2 regions of the Alkaliphilus metalliredigens QYMF genome follow, and region 1 is predicted to be linked to the other one. Evidence: riboswitches for the same ligand, from Rfam matches in the RefSeq annotation. Region 1 holds a riboswitch; the other holds the start of a gene.
The links. A riboswitch is a leader RNA that binds a small molecule or an ion and turns the genes downstream of it on or off. The one in region 1 is predicted to bind thiamine pyrophosphate.
Positions count from the first base shown of each region.

Region 2: it holds a riboswitch for thiamine pyrophosphate, as region 1 does, so the genes downstream of both, thiS (sulfur carrier protein ThiS) here and thiW (energy coupling factor transporter S component ThiW) in region 1, are expected to answer to the same signal.

Region 1 is NC_009633.1:1,293,680-1,298,106, forward strand. It holds gene thiE (thiamine phosphate synthase) at 1-241, opposite strand, end outside; gene thiM (hydroxyethylthiazole kinase) at 225-1,043, opposite strand; gene thiD (bifunctional hydroxymethylpyrimidine kinase/phosphomethylpyrimidine kinase) at 1,068-1,868, opposite strand; gene thiW (energy coupling factor transporter S component ThiW) at 1,886-2,362, opposite strand; TPP riboswitch at 2,482-2,596, opposite strand; gene pdhA (pyruvate dehydrogenase (acetyl-transferring) E1 component subunit alpha) at 2,822-3,910, shown strand; gene AMET_RS06175 (alpha-ketoacid dehydrogenase subunit beta) at 3,910-4,427, shown strand, end outside.
Region 2 is NC_009633.1:4,344,733-4,349,159, forward strand. It holds gene thiH (2-iminoacetate synthase ThiH) at 1-259, opposite strand, end outside; gene AMET_RS20790 (thiazole synthase) at 259-1,035, opposite strand; gene thiF (sulfur carrier protein ThiS adenylyltransferase ThiF) at 1,050-1,856, opposite strand; gene thiS (sulfur carrier protein ThiS) at 1,858-2,052, opposite strand; TPP riboswitch at 2,172-2,279, opposite strand; gene AMET_RS20805 (hypothetical protein) at 2,355-3,215, opposite strand; gene AMET_RS20810 (YgjV family protein) at 3,410-4,054, shown strand; gene AMET_RS27440 (hypothetical protein) at 4,089-4,289, opposite strand; gene AMET_RS27445 (hypothetical protein) at 4,286-4,427, opposite strand, start outside.

The DNA.
Region 1 (4,427 bases):
CTAATGCAATGTCCAGACGGTCATTAATGATCAGAGGAATCTGATATTGATCTGTTAGTTTTTTTAGGGCCAGGGCAGTTTCATAAAAAACAGCACTGGTGGCTTGCTTTTCCCGTAATTGAACAATAGAAACGCCACCTTTTATTGCAGCCTCTATGCTTTCCATCAGATCTTTTCCATTAAGCAAAGAACGATCCGTCACCAAATAAAGAGAATAATCTGTTTTAACGATAGGAGACATCTAAGCTCCCCCCTTCCAAAATTGTTTGTTCAGTGAGTTGATGTATGTGATCAAAAATTCGAACTTTAAAAGTACCAATGGATTCATGGGCTTTTAAGGATGCATAAGCGCCTTCTCCAGCTAGGTCCATTATGAGGACACCAGCTAAAGCTGCCAGTAAAGCTTGATCTGTTACCGCCAAACAAGTAGCGATGAGAGAAGTGGTCATGCAGCCAGTGCCTGTTACTTGGGACAATAGGCTATGCCCATTAGAAACAGAAATCAGGGTGGTACCATCACATATGGAATCAGTAGCTCCTGTAATTGCCACTGTTGTTTTATATTTTTGAGCTAAAGTACGTATCATTTTTGGAGTATTACCTCCAAAGTCCATGCTGTCAACTCCTGCTACAGAATAATTCATATTCATCAGGACTTGCATTTCGGATGCATTCCCTCGAATCACTGTAAAATCAATGTTCTTCAACAATTGGTTGACGGTATCCTTGCGAAAGGTAGAGGCGCCCACGCCCACGGGATCTAATATAACCGGAATCCCTAGTTCGTTAGCCTTTCTTCCAGCTAAAAGCATTGATTGGACACGTTTATCATTTAATGTGCCTATGTTAATCACCAAGGCAGAGGCCTTTGAAACCACCTCAACAACTTCCTTTGGATCATCTGCCATTATAGGAGAGCCTCCAAGGGCCAGAACAATATTAGCACAGTCGTTGACGGATACATAGTTCGTTATGTGATGAATTAATGGCTTATTGTATTTAATTTTTTCAATGATTTTTGAAGATTCCTCTAGTTCCAGCATTCTATATCCTCCATTCCTTCCTGGTTACTCTAATCCAGCCCGTTGATAGAGCGAATAGAAATGATGAGTGGGTCCAACTCCTTTACCGATAGATAGGGCGTTCTCAATGGCCACTGTAATGTATTCCTTGGCAAGTTTAACAGCCTCAGTAATGGGGAAACCTAGAGCTAAATTAGAGGCAATGGCTGAGGATAAGGTGCATCCAGTGCCATGGGTATTTTTTGTAGCAATACGCTTTGTTGAAAATCTTTGAATCGCTTTTCCATCGTACAATAGATCAACGGGATCGCTTTCTAGATGGCCCCCTTTGATCAACACATATTGAGGACCCATTATGAAAATTGCTTTAGCAGCCTCCTCCATATCTTTTTCGCTTTCAATGGTGAGCCCTGTGATTACCTCTGCCTCGGGCAAATTAGGTGTGATGACTGTAACCAGAGGAATCAGTTGGTTAATTAGTGAATTCTTTGCTTCTGGGTTTAACAAATGAAACCCACTCTTTGAAACCATAACAGGATCTAAGACAATATTTTTGGCTTGATATTTTAGTAATTGTTGCGCAATGGCTTGAATTGTGTCTACCTGAGAAACCATTCCAATTTTAACTGCATCTACCTCGATGTCCTCATAAATTGCCTGGATTTGTTTTGCGATCATCTGGGGAGAAATATCTTGAATACCGAAAACCCCCTGTGTATTTTGGGCAGTTACTGCAGTGATCACGCTCATGCCGAAAACCCCATGGGCGGACATCGTCTTTAAATCTGCTTGAATACCGGCTCCACCACTACTGTCAGAGCCTGCAATTGTCAACACTTTCTTCATTAAACTCACCTTCTCCTCTATAGATCGATATGCTTTGCAACCAGTTTTAAAATAATGTAGCCGATGGTTCCTCCAAACAAAGTACTAAGAAGGAAGGGAGGAACAAAGAAAAACAGTGCGACCTCACTACCCAATAAAAATTTTGCAATGGGATAGGCAACAAGACCCCCAATGAATCCAGTACCAATTATTTCGCCAAGGGTAGCAATGGTGTACTTACCTGTGTATCGGAAGCAAAGTGCTGCTAATAAGGCACCGAACAAACTTCCGGGAAAGGCTAAAAGAGAACCTGTACCTAGGATGTTCCTAAGGAGTGAAATACCAAAGACAGTCCCAACTGCATAAAGGGGTCCTAAAATCACACCGGCTATCACATTAATGGTGTGCTGTACAGGAAAAATTCTAGAGACCCCTATGGGAATATAGATTAGATGTCCACTAATGGTTCCCACGGCAATCAATAGCCCTGAGAGGGTTAATTTTTTAATATTCATCTGTTAATCTCCCTTCTGTGTAATAAGCTCTGTTTTCTAAAATAGTATGTATCTCTGATGATGCTGGTAAAACAAAAAAAGCACAAATCCACAGGAAGGATTTGTGCCTTGTTGATGTTAAGTGGCGACGATCACTTCCCTACGCTGGTATAACCCAGATCAGGTTCAGAATAAGGGTCAAAGACAGGTAGGTCTTTTTCTCAGCTGGCCTCTCCAGCTCCCCTAGTGATTGTTAAACATAATGATTTAAGTTGATCATAGCATAAGTGGGTAAACTAGTAAAGAAGTTGTTTGTTTAACAAATAGTCGTAGATAGGTAAATATTAAGTAAATATAAAGAGAAGTGTTAACACAAAAAAAGATAATCTCCAATCAAATATTTTTGTTAGAAAAAAAGTGTAAAGGATATATAAGTAATAGAGAATGATTTTCAATTAAAGAAGACAAGGAGGGGTTTACTTGATTTTTGAAGGATATCACCCACTAGATAAAACAATGTTTCAAGTGATGGATGAAGAGGGGAACATTATTAAGCCAGAGTACATGCCTGATATATCTAAAGAACAAATGATGGAAATGTATCAACTTATGATTCAAACACGAGAGGCGGACTTAAAAGCATTAATGTATCAGAGACAAGGTAGAATGCTTACCTATGCACCAAATATAGGCCAAGAGGCCGCACAGGTTGGGAGTGCCTTCCCTTTAAAGAAAGAAGACTGGATGGTTCCCGCCTTTAGAGAATTGGGAGCATGGCTCACAAGGGGAGCTAAGTTGGAAATGATTTATCTCTACTGGTATGGAAACGAATTTGGCAGTTATATGCCAGAGGACCTGAAAATCTTACCTGTATCCGTACCAATCGCTAGTCACTTAAACCATGCAGCTGGAATTGCATGGGCTTCCAAGCTACAAGGAAAGGATGAAGTCACCATCACGTATTTTGGAGATGGGGCAACCTCTCAAGGTGATTTTCATGAGGCCATGAACTGGGCGGGGGTATACCAAGTGCCAGTGGTATTTTTATGTCAAAACAACCAATTTGCAATCTCTGTTCCAAGGGGAATTCAAACGAGTTCTGAAACCATTGCACAAAAAGCCCTTGCCTATGGGATGCCCGGAATATTAGTAGATGGAAATGATATTTTTGCCATGTATGCCGCTGTTAAGGAGGCTTTTGATCGTGCCCGTAGAGGTGAAGGGCCAACGTTAATCGAAGCCTTTACTTATCGAATAGGAGCCCATACCACAAGCGATGATCCTAAGAGATACCGATCCGATGAAGAAGTCGAAAAATGGAAGAAAAAAGATCCCATAGATCGGATGAAAAAATATTTAATGAGTCAAGGAATATTAACAGAAGAAGAAAATGAGAAAATAATTGAAAAAGCTGGAAAAATAGCAGAAGAGGCTTTTAAATATGTAGAAGCCAGTGGCGATACAGTATTAGAAGATATTTTTAAATATCACTATAAAGAGATGACACCTCAGCTGACAGAGCAATTAGCAGAATATAAAGCCTATCTAATGGAAAGAGGTGAAGCATAATGGCAGTAATTAATCTTTTACAGGCAGTAAACCAAACCCTAAAGCAAGAAATGAAAAGAGATAAACGGGTGATTGTATTTGGAGAAGATGTAGGCCTTGAAGGAGGTGTTTTTAGAGCAACTGTAGACTTGCAAAAAGAATTTGGTCCAGATCGTTGTATGGACTCACCCCTATCCGAGTCAGGAATTGTGGGTGCAGGGATTGGGTTGGCCATTAATGGTCTGATCCCAGTTGTAGAAATGCAATTTATGGGATTCTCCTATCCAGCATTCAATCAAATTATCAGCCATATGGCCAGGATGAGAAATCGTTCCAGGGGAAGATACACTGTGCCCATGGTCATTCGCATGCCCTATGGAGGTGGCATTCGAGCCCTGGAGCATCACTCTGAAAGTACAGAGGCTCTTTATGCACATATTCCAGGATTAAAGGTAGTGATTCCATCCACACCCTATGATGCCAAGGGGTTATTAGCTGCTGCCATTAGAGATGAAGATCCTGTGATTTTTTTAGAACC
Region 2 (4,427 bases), 1.9 Mb from region 1:
GATTTACACAATAATTGGAAAGATAAAGAGGTGTATAAAGTAAAACCGTCTTCCCAAAATGCTGTAGTGAAAGTTCCTGCGCTCTTTGAGCCATTTCCTCTAAGCAATTAGCTGCCGCTGGAGAGAGTAGAGCTAAAAAATCATGATGATTTAGTTTATTTTTCTTAATAATTCCTAAAACATCAGGTTCCTTTACTTCCTTTAAAAATCCCTCGGTATCGAAGTTCTCATATTCTAGGTAAGTATCATAAAAACTCATTATGCTTCCCCTTCATGTAAAAATCCTGTCAAGGGGGAAGATGCCCGAGCCACTTTAGCTTGTGGCGCAGTTACCCCATTAAAGGCTAATCGACCTGCCCTTACTGCCAGTTCGAAGGCCTTAGCCATCTTCACTGGATTTTGAGCTGTTGCAATTGCCGTATTGACCAGTACTGCTTCAGCTCCCATTTCCATAGCTTCAGCAGCTTGGGAGGGCTTCCCAATTCCTGCGTCCACGATGATGGGAACTTTAATTTCTTCAATTAAAATCCGGATCATTTCCTTGGTTTGCAACCCTTTATTCGTTCCAATAGGTGATCCTAAGGGCATAACCGCTGCTGCTCCTACAGACTCTAACCTTTTAGCGATCATTAAGTCTGGATTCATATAAGGTAGCACAATAAACCCTTCCTTTGCTAGTACTTCTGTGGCCTTAACCGTTTCCTCATTATCAGGCAGTAAATACTTCTGATCTGATATTACTTCAATTTTAACCCAATCACCACATCCCATTGCTCTAGAAAGTCTTGCAATTCGAATGGCTTCTTCTGCATTTCTTGCACCGGATGTATTAGGTAGTAAAATCGTATCCTTAGGAATGTACTCAAGGATATTGTCTTCTTTATGATCTAGATTCACTCGTCTCAGGGCCATTGTGACAACTTGTGTACCACAGCCTTCAATGGCTTGCTTCATCAAGTCATAGCTAGCAAACTTTCCTGTTCCAACTAGAAGTCGACTCTTGAGTGATTTACCTCCAATATTGAATCCTTCCATTTCCTCTCCTCCTTTTAAACTTCTTCTTCACCTAATAAAATTCTAACAACTGTGTTAGCTTGGTGATTTGCGGCGATAGCTACTCTTGGAGCCATCAACCCACACCCAGGCTTTGCTGCCGATACCCCATCGCCAATTAAATAAAATTTCTTCGTGATGCGCTTGGTCTTAATCGAGTTATTGGAAAAGTATCCTGCCATTCCTGAAGCTGCCACCATGGGCTTCTCTTTCATTTTTTCCAATACTGTATTGACAAGTGTTGACTTAGATGTTGGATTATCGAAGGCTTCAACAATAACATCCATATTTTTAAAGCAGTCTTCAATATTGGTTTGATCTAAATATATATTGATCACCTCTACCTCAACAAATGGATTGATTTCATGGATTAACTGCTGAAGTGCTTCGGTTTTCAACATTCCAATATGTCGTATGAAATATTGCTGCCTATTGAGATTACTCGGTTCCACCACATCAAAATCCACCAATAAAAGCTTTCCAATTCCCATGCGAGCTAAGGAAACAGCAATGTTTGAACCCAATCCCCCTAAGCCTGCAATGCCTATAGATGCCTTCTTTATTTTTTTATGAACTCCTGGGGTATGTCTGGAGGTCAATAATACTTCTAGTTCTTCGATGATGGGGATTTCTCCCCTTTGAATCAATGTAATCAGATCTCCTTCTTGTAATAAAACATCTTCCTTGATGATAAAGCCATTATAAACAACAACATCAGCATCTTTTTTGACTTTGTTTCTCACTTCGAATGCTGTTGTTCCTTTTTTTACATCCATTTCATCTTCATTCACAATCAGTTTCATATTAACCCCCTCCGATAAATCCCACAATCTCAACTTGATCTCTTTCATCTAGCATCAGTTGTTCGTATTGTCCCTTTGGAATAATGTTCATGTTAACTTCCACTACCACATGATCTGAATCTAACTTCAACTCCTGTAGTAATTTTGTAATCGTTGTTCCATTCGGTAGTGACGTTTTTTTCCCATTGACAATCATCTTTACATCTCCCTCCTCTATTTTTGTAAAAAAAAGAAGCTCCCCTGTACTTTAGGGAAGCTTCTTATAGATTCAGATGTCTTCATAGGTTCAATTATACATTTCACCGTAATTAATTTCATCAACTCTATCAGCTTCCCTACGGTAGTACTAACTACGTCAGGTTCAAAGGGTCAGGTATTATGAATCATTCCTTCTCAGCCGTAATGGCTCCCCTAGCTAAACACTATTTACTTTTCATTCTTGCTTATTTAAGTATAGTTGACTTATCATCTCTTGTAAAGATATTGATTAAGATGTTATCATTCACCTTCACTTTGACTTTCACTTTCATCATTTTCTTGATACCCTATGGACATTCCTTTATTGTGATAGAAGACAAAGTAAAAAGTTTCAATGAATAGTTTAAATAACATAGCGATAACTGTCAATAGAATGACTTGACTGATCATTGATGCTCCTGCTACATTTCCTAGACTACTAAAAAAAACAATGCCTTCATCTCTTAATATTCCTAATGGCTCAATGGATGGTGTGGCTCCTAATTTATCGATAATACTATTTGAAATAGTAAAGAGTATCTGGAGCAATAATACCATCCAAAAGTGTTTTTTTACAAACTTAAAGCTTCCTGTAATCGCATCCCATGCACTAGGAAGTTCATCATAAACCAAAATTGTCTCCCAAAATATTAATAGTGTTGCAACCACAATTATTCCAATAGTCAAGATAATTAAACCAAGAATACCCATGACAAGCACTATGGGCACGATGATTATTCCCAGCAGACCCCCTAGAAGGATTAACAAAAATGCTCCCCCAAGAATTCGTACAAAAAAAGCCCTAACGCCCTCTCCAAAGTGATTAAACGTAACCTCTTGAGATCGTACCCCTCTACAAATCATATTGAGCTTACCTGCTTGAATAGCGATTGCTATCAAAAAATAACTCACCATCATCAATGCTAGCATTATGAAGGGGAATCCAGCTTGAGATGCACTCCCACCATATTGCACTATATTTCTAGGTGATATAAACAATATGAATCCCGTGGTGATCAATCCAGTTAAGATCAGTTCCATAAAAATAGTCATGAAAATGATCGGGTTTGATTTGACTACCGTCCCACTTTTTTTGCCATATGCCAATAGCTTAGAAAACAATTCAACCACTCCTTTATATTAGATTTCTATTTATCTTTATCAAACTCCTTTTCTTATGTATTGTTAGAACCCTCATTTTATGTTCCTTATCTGCTCTACTTTTTTCATCAATCAATTGTTATCATTGCTAAATGAGTCATAAAAGGGTAATATATAAAATGGACAAAAAATGATTATAAAACGGAGGAAAACAAATGAATACAATTAACTGGGTTGAATGGATTGGATATATAGCCTCAACCTTAATACTTATTTCTTTACTCATGACTTCCATTGTCAAATTGAGGTTGATCAACTTAGTAGGCGCCCTTATTTTTGCCATATATGGTTTCTTAATTGGTGCAATTCCCGTAGCTATTGCGAATATTGCCATTATCATTATCAATATCTATTATTTGACTAAACTCTACGCGCCTGGCAGCACCACAGAATTCTTTAAAGTACTCGCTATTGATAATAATAGTCCTTATTTCAAATACTTTTTGGATTTTTATGAAACAGACATTTTAAGCTACTTCCCTAATCATTCTATGCAATTTACCCATGATATGATCGGATTTTATGTTTTAAGGGATCTTGTTCCCGCAGGTATTTTTATTGGATCCAGATATGATGAAAACACGCTATTAGTTGAACTTGACTTTGCAATCCCCGAATATCGAGATCTAAAGATTGGAAAGTATCTTTATGAGGAACATGCAAATTACTTTTTAGACTTAGGCTATACTCGTCTCATCAGTCATGTGGCTAGTGAAAAACATACTTCATATTTACACAAGATGGGATTTATGCAAAGCACCGAGGGCGACGAAACCATTTTTGTTAAGCATCTCCTATAAATTTACAAGAAGTAAAAAAGTGGCTAGTGCTTAGTCACATGACAATCTGTGGATACGCATGCTGAAGTTTTATACGAGCATCTTTTGTAGTAAAATGCCAATTAACTCCTTTTTGAGATTCATTACGGTTCTGCTCCCATAGATATGCTTTGGTTTGCAATGTTTCTATATCTGGAATTCTCTTGTTAAGACACTGCCTTGTGAATACACTTAACTCTAACTCCGCTATATTCAACCAGCTACCTCGTATTCATAATCGTGTCGTTCGGGTTTGCCAGGTTCTAAGGGGAGAGGGGTACGAGTTTCCTTAATAAGTTGTATAGGCTGTTCATCCATACAAACAAACGCTTCTGCAATCTGTCTATCAATCCAG